One region of the Nonomuraea sp. NPDC048892 genome, then DNA from elsewhere that is predicted to be linked to it. Evidence: riboswitches for the same ligand, from Rfam matches in the RefSeq annotation. Region 1 holds a riboswitch; the other holds the start of a gene.

Region 1 (3,716 bases):
GGGCCTTTCAGCCGCCCTGTCACCTTCGCGCCGAACGGGGTGGCGACGAGGAGGCCGGCGAAGACGAGCGTGAGGGCGAGCGAGAGGTAGGCGGGCAGGCTGGTGGCCGCGTCGAACGCGCGCGCCTTCGCGATCTGGGCGGCGGTGAAGTCGCGGGACGGGTCCGGCGGGCCGCCGATCAGCGCCTGCCACGGCGTGCTGAACACGGCCACGGCCAGGACGGCGAGGCCGAGCAGCACGAGCGTGATCGCCGCCGGCCGCCTGAGGCCGCTGTCGGAATCCGGCTCCCGCTCCCCCACAGCTCCCTCCTCCCCTCCGTCCGGCCTGTCACGCGTCTCTCCAGACCCTGGGCTGGGCCCTGGGGCGGGTTCCGGGGCGGGGGTGGTGTCGCCGGGGCCGGGTGGGTTCGTGGCGGTCACCGCCGTCGTGGCGCCGTCCGGGGGCTCGTCCTGCCTCGGTGAGTCCTCCGTGTCCTGCCGTTCGCTCATCTGGCTCCCCTTCACCCGAGCTGATCCCGCACGTACGCGCGCCACCGTGCCGTCAGTGTGGCGGCCGTGAGTCCTCGCGCGGCGAGCGCCCGGTCGGCGCCGGTCGTCCTGGCCGCGCGGTAGAGCCTCACCAGGGTCTCCTCGCCGAACCGGTCGGCGAGGAAGCGACACGCCAGCCACGCCTCCTGGTACGCGCGCGCCGGCCGCGCCGGGTCCCGGCCGTCCGCCGCGAAGTCCGCGGGGCCGGGCAGCGCGTCCGGCAGGCGTCCCGCGCGTACCTCGGCGGCCAGTTCGGCGGCGATGGTCGTCACGGGCAGCCCGGCGTCGCGGTAGCCCACGTAGTCGGCGAACCCTTCGTACAGCCAGATCGGGAGCCCGTCGGTGCCCGCTGTGACGTGGGTAAGCTCGTGGGCGAGCACCACGTCCTTGCCGGTGGGGGTGAGGGTGGCGAAGAGCTCGGGAACGACGATCACGCGCCCGCCGTCGGCCAGCGCGGCCAGCCCGTCGACCCGGGCCACCCGCGCCAGGCGGGCGGCGTCCCGGGCGGAGTCCGGCACGATCACCAGCGGGCGCACCGGCCGGCCGAGCACCCGGGCGACCCTGAGCCCGGCCCTGTCGGCCCTCGCCGCCAGCTCCTCCAGCCCGTCGCCACCGCTGCCGTCGCCGTCCTTGCCGCCGCCCTTGTCGTCGCCTGCAGCGCCGCGGGCGTCTTCACCGCCGCTGCCGCCACCGCTGCCGTCGCCGGGGCCCACGACCGTGGAGAGCCGTCCGCGGCGGATCACCGTGCCGCGGCCCGGCCAGAGGTCGCGCGCCTCCGGGGGAAGGATCGGGGAGTCGTGGAGCGGCGCGCCGCCGGAGGCGATGAGCAGCAGGCAGGCCACCACGGCTCGTCGGCTCACCTGCTCGGACACGAAGCCCGATCGTAGCCGGACCCGCACGGACTTCATCCCGGCCGATCCGCCGCCGCCCACGCGGGCCGGTCCACACCGCCGTTCCGGCCGCCCGGCCCCACAGGGTGACACGGACGTGCCATGGGGATCCTGAACGTGCCCTGGCGTGCCTCGCGGGTGGCCGTAGGTGCGCCGTGAGGGCCGGGGACGGGCCGGGGGCGGCCCTGGACGTGTGAGAGGCGCCTTGGACGTGCGAGAGCCCCGTCCGGATCCGGGAAGGCTTTCCGTGGATCCGGGCGGGGCTTCTTCACATGCCGGGACGGACCGCGCCGACGAATGACGACCGGCGCCAACCGCCCAGCTTGTCGATGCGCACCCGTTCGCCTGTCCGAGGCGAGTGGATCATCTTGCCCTTGCCGACGTACATGCCGACGTGGCCGAGCCCGTTGAAGAACATGAGATCACCGGGCTTCAACCGCCGCCAGGAGATCTTGTTCCTGATGCGGGCGAACTGGCTGCTCGCCACCCGCGGGAGCTTCACTCCGGCTCTCTTCCAGGCGAACTGGACGAGACCGGAGCAGTCAAACGAACCAGGTCCTGTGGCTCCGTATCGGTACGGGTCACCGATCTGGTTCTTGGCCACGGCGACGGCCTTGCGGGCCTTCGTTTGCTGCCGAGCGACCTTGGCTGCCCTTCGCTGGGCGGCCGTGACCTTCTTCGAGGTCTTGGCGGTGGTTTCCGCCTTCACCGTCGTGACGGTCGATTCGCTCGTCGTCTCCGCCTGAGCCGTTGGGGCAAGGAGGATGGAACCTCCGGCCGTCACGGTCATGGTGAGCGCTACGCCACTCAGGGCAAGGCGGGACAGACGGGGGTTATGCAGGGAGCTGGACAGGATTTCTCCTTGTGTCTTCCACGAACGCCTACCGGGTTAGCTGACGGATTCGGGCCTGGAAGTCGCCCTACGGCGCGATAAGCGCGCCGATTCACCCCTGATCCCTGGGGAAACGTGGGATCGCTGGGTCCCCGGCTCCGTGCCTCCTGGCTGCACGGATTCGGCAGGTCGAAGCCCCGATGAAATGACATGGGGATATCGGGGAACGACCGGCGGATTTCTATCTGTCGCACATCGAGAGGGGACCGATGCGGGTTCGCGGGGCCATGGCTTGTGCACCGCGACGACGCCAGAAGCTACGCCGAAAGTTCAAGGATCGGCAAAGCGTGAGCCCGGCTGTAAAGATCAGACAGAGGACTTTGTCAGATTCGAAACCCCTGCTGGAACACCAGGTTATGTTATGGAAGTGTGACCCTGCTCACACTTGAGCGGGCCCAAGATTGTCAGGTCCAAGTTGTCGCTTATGTCACAGATTTCCCGTTTAAATCACGCGTTCGGGACCTGGGAGCGCTCCCGAGGCTTGTGCCCGCCTTAAGGGAGGGTCACGGCAGATTTCCGGATATGTACGGCGGCGGCCGTAGGCATCAACACAGGCCACAAGGCATTCCAGAACGCGACTCCGTCTCACGAACGATGATCCATAGTAGGATGAGGCAGAAAAAATCCCGCCGCCGGCCGAGAGCGGCCGGACGGCGGGATCGGAAACCGGCGCTACGGACGCACGGCCCCCACCAGCGTGCTGCCGTACGACGAGAGCTTGACCACCTTGACGACGTCACCCGTCTGCGGCGCGTGCACGATCTGCCCGTTGCCCGCGTAGATGCTGACGTGCCCGAGCCCCGCGCTGAAGATGAGGTCACCGGGCTGCAGCGACTTGAGGTCCACCTTGCGGTTGGCTCCCCACGCCCACTGCTGCCACGTCGTACGGGGCAGCGAGACCCCGGCCGCCCGCCAGGCCGCCTGGGTCAGCCCCGAGCAGTCGTACGAGCTCGGCCCCGTGGCACCGAACCGGTACGGCTTGCCCACCTGTGCGAACGCGAACCGCAGCACCGCCGCCGCGCTGCCGGAGGCGGGGCCGGTGTACTTCAGGCCCACGCTGTTGGGGTTGCCCGGGTTGTAGGCCCCCAGCTTCTCCAGCAGCTTCTTCTGATCCTTGATCAGCTTGAGGATCTCCGCGCGTTCCTTCTCGACGCCGTCGCGCTCCTTGTCGGCGTCCTGCAGCGCCTTCTGCGCCTTGCCCCGCTCGACCTTCAGGCCCCGGTTCTCCCGGTCGAAGGCCGCCAGCTTCTCGGCCTTCTCCTGCGAGACCTGCCCGGCCAGGGCCAGCCCGGCGAGCATGTCCTGCGGGTTGGGCGCGCCGAAGATGCCGGGCCACGAGGTGACGTCGTTGCCGGCCTGGTAGCTGGAGACCGCCATGCCGACGACCTCGGCCCGCAGGTCCGCGAC
Region 2 (3,716 bases), on a different contig from region 1:
CCGTCGCCACGCTCACCCGGCTCATGGACGAGACCGACATCACGCCGGCCATCAATCAGATCGAGCTGCACCCGTACCTGCAGCAGCGGGAGCTGCGCGCCTTCCACGAGGCCAACGGCATCCTCACCGAGGCGTGGAGCCCGCTCGGGCAGGGCAAGGGGCTGCTCACCGATCCGGCGCTGACGATGCTGTCGGACAAGTGCGGCAGGACGCCGGCGCAGATCGTGCTGCGGTGGCACCTGCAGCTCGGGAACGTGGTCATCCCGAAGTCGGTCACGCCGGCGCGGATCAAGGAGAACATCGACGTGTTCGACTTCATTCTCGACCCGGAGACGATGGCGGCCATCGGGGCGATGAACAGGGGGCAGCGCATCGGGCCGGATCCTGACACGTTCAACGTGGCGTGACGGGCGGTTCACCGCCTTTGTGACGGGAGAGGTTTTCGGGGTGTCCCGATTTATCCCCACATAACCATATTTTTACCTTTCCTGTACGATCTGCGGCGTGCGAGAATTCACCTGGGGAATAGCGGCGACCGGCGGCATCGCGCGTACGGTGGGGGCGGCCATAGCCGCCGAACCGGGCATGCGGGTGGGCGCCGTCGGCTCACGAGATCTGGCCAGAGCGCAGGCTCTGGCCTCGACGCTGGAGGCGGAGTCGGCCTACGGCTCCTACGAGCAACTGTGCGCCGATCCGGCGATCGACGCCGTCTACGTGGCCACCCCGCACGCCCAGCACCTCCAGGTGGCCGAGGCCGCCATCGCCGCCGGTAAGGCCGTGCTCTGCGAGAAGCCGCTGGCGGCCACCATGGACGACGCCGAGAAGATGGTGCGGCTGGCGCGCGAGGCGGGCGTGTTCCTGATGGAAGCGATGTGGATGCGGTTCAACCCCCTCATCCAGCAGATCGCGGCCGATCCGCGCTTCGGCGAGCTCCGCTCGGTGCAGGCCACCTTCGGCTTCGCCGCCCCGTACGATCCCGCGCATCGCCTGTGGGCGCCGGAGCTGGGTGGCGGCGCCCTGCTCGACCTGGGGATCTACCCGTTCAGCCTGGCTCAGCTGCTCCTCGGCACGCCCTCGGGCCTGAGCTTCACCGGCTCCCTGGCCCCGACCGGGGTGGACGCGGAGGCGGCCGGCACGTTGCTCTACCCCGGCGGACGGCACGCTCTCGTGGCGGCCTCGTTGCTGGGGAATTACCCGAACATGGCCAGTGTTGTGGGTACTCAGATGCGGGCGGACATCCCGGCGCCGTTCTGGGCGCCGAAGCGGATCCTCCTCACCGGGCCCTCCATGGAGCCGGAAGAGCACGTTCTCGATCCGGCGGACAACGGATACGCCGGGGAGCTTCGCGAAGTCCGTGCCGCCACGGCCGAAGGCAGGACCGAATCCTCGATCATGCCGCTTGACGAATCCCTTGCCATGATGGGACTTCTGGCCGACGCGCGCAGACAACTCACCTGACTGCGCTTTTATGGATTTGTAATCCTCTTGCCTCATGTATTACCTTATGAGGCACCTTGAGGCATACGCCCGGTTTGTCCGGCTATGTCTGACCATCGCACGAAAGATCACAGGATCGTCCTGTGACCGCTGAATCCGTCTTCGTACGGAACCGGGGACCCATGTCCTTGGGGTGAATCGGCACTCCGGTGCCGTAGGGCAGCTTCCACGCCCGAACCCGTCAGCTAACCCGGTAAGCGGCATGGAAGCAAGGAGTAACCCCCTCGATGGCCAAGTACCGTCTTACTGCTGCGCCCAAAACCGGCATCACCCGCGCCCTCCTGGGCGGAGCCATCCTGGCCTCCGCCCTCGGCGCCCCTCTCGCGGCCAACGCCGACACCGCGACCGGAGTAGCCGCGGCCACCGCCGCCAGGCACCCGGACTCCGCCACCGCCGCCCACAAGGCCGGTGACAGGAGCGAAGAGACCAAGGTCAACGTCACGGCCGACCAGGTCCTGTCCGTGGCCAAGGCCCAGATCGGCACCTCCGAGAACGCCTCCGGCGGCGGCACCAAGTACCAGCAGTGGTACGCCAACTCGAAGCGCGCCGCCGAAACCGTGGCCCGCGACGGCGGCAACCGCAACGCGTACCTGAACGCCGCCTGGTGCTCGATGTTCGTCTCCTGGGTCGGCGAGCAGACCGGCGCCCGCCCGCAGGTCGGCTGGGATGCCTACACCGTCGCCCACGCCAAGTGGTTCCGGGCCAACCACCGCTTCGGCGACGTCGCCAAGCCCGGCGCCGTGGTCTTCTTCTCCTGGAAGGGCGGCAAGTCCCTCAGCGACATCCAGCACGTCGGCTTCGTCCTGAAGGACAACCAGAACGGCACCATCTCCACGATCGAAGGCAACACCGGCAACGGCCGGGTCGAGGAGCGCGTCCGTCCGAAGTCGCAGGTCGTCGGCTACGGCTACCCGGACTACGCCGCCTGACAAACCCACCCACGAGCGCGCGCCCCACGAGGGGGCGCGCGCTCGCGCCTTTCCGGAGGTACGGGCCCCGCTCGGGGGCTCCCGGGCCCAGCCGGAGCGAGAGGTACGCCACCGCGAGCCTCGATCCGTCGAGCCGCCTCCACGACGCAGCGCAGGAGCACCTGCCGCCGATCCTCGCTGAAACCGTCCAGCAGGACCGCGGAACTGCTGCCGGCCAACGCGTGCGTGCGGAGATCCTGCTCCAACTCCGGCCACCACGAGGGCCGAAGATCCACCGGCTCCTCCGCCCCGACTCGGGCGGTTTCGATGAAGAGAACCGCGAGCGCCACGTCATAAGCCCAGAACATCGCGTCACCGGAGATCACCGGCACTGTCTCGCTCAACAGGACTCCTCCGCAGCCAATCGCTCCCAGCGCACATCATGGCCCGAAGACGCGTATGGGGACGCCGCTGCACCGGACAGAGCGAGACCCGGATAGGACCGGTCGAACCGATCACGTCCGCCGTACGTCATCAAGGCATGATGATGCGTGTGCTCGCGGCGTTCTCCATCGCGACAGTCCTGTTCCTGGTCACCGCCGGTCCGGTGACCGCCGCTTCGGGCTGCTCGTGTGCGATGCTCACGCCACGACAACAGGTCAGCGCGGCGACGGCCGTCTTCTCCGCTACCGTCACGGACGTCCGCGTGGGCGAATCGATGCTGAACGGCGGCTCCGTCACCGCCAGCCTCCGTGCCGACCACGTCTACAAGGGCGCGCCGACCGCCGAGTTCGAGGTCTTCACCAAGGCGCAGGGGCCGGCCTGCGGGTACAAGTTCGTGGAAGGCGCTCGCTACCTGGTGTTCGCCCGTACCCGAGGCTCAGAACTGAGCACGAGCCTGTGCTCGGGCAACAGACGTCTACCCGTCGGCGACCACCCGCTGCGACTCTCCGACCGAACCCAGGGTGCGAGACCGCTCACCCCCGAACTGATCACCGCCCTCGGAACCCCTGTCCGGGTCGAAGCCGAACCCCCGCCCGCTCCCGACAGGACCGGTGTCATGGTGATCGCCGCGTTGGCTGGGGCGGTCGTACTGGCAGGAATCGCATGGGCACGCCGGAGGGCTCGGGCACGCTGATTGCCAGGCGGTCACCTCCGGGCGATCATCGTGACCGGGTGCCGTGACCTGGGAGAAGAATCCACTCTCAGAGGAGGGACCGTAAACAACGGATGAGACCAGTGTCAACCAATGGCGCTAGACGATGTCCATCTAGTCACGCTAGACGACTCGCGTATCGCCCCCTAGAATCC

The links. A riboswitch is a leader RNA that binds a small molecule or an ion and turns the genes downstream of it on or off. The one in region 1 is predicted to bind cyclic di-AMP.
Region 2: linked by a shared signal. The riboswitch ahead of AB0C28_RS06085 (CHAP domain-containing protein) and the one ahead of AB0C28_RS25440 (C40 family peptidase) in region 1 are both predicted to bind cyclic di-AMP.

The regions. Positions count from the first base shown of each region.
Region 1 covers NZ_JBEZFZ010000007.1:299,315-303,030, reverse strand. Annotated here, with positions in the region: gene AB0C28_RS25450 (M48 family metallopeptidase) at 1-488, opposite strand, end outside; gene AB0C28_RS25445 (hypothetical protein) at 500-1,399, opposite strand; gene AB0C28_RS25440 (C40 family peptidase) at 1,686-2,207, opposite strand; cyclic di-AMP (ydaO/yuaA leader) riboswitch at 2,281-2,446, opposite strand; gene AB0C28_RS25435 (C40 family peptidase) at 2,982-3,716, opposite strand, start outside.
Region 2 covers NZ_JBEZFZ010000002.1:123,546-127,261, reverse strand. Annotated here, with positions in the region: gene AB0C28_RS06095 (aldo/keto reductase) at 1-407, shown strand, start outside; gene AB0C28_RS06090 (Gfo/Idh/MocA family oxidoreductase) at 505-1,458, shown strand; cyclic di-AMP (ydaO/yuaA leader) riboswitch at 1,576-1,712, shown strand; gene AB0C28_RS06085 (CHAP domain-containing protein) at 1,725-2,426, shown strand; gene AB0C28_RS06080 (hypothetical protein) at 2,947-3,543, shown strand.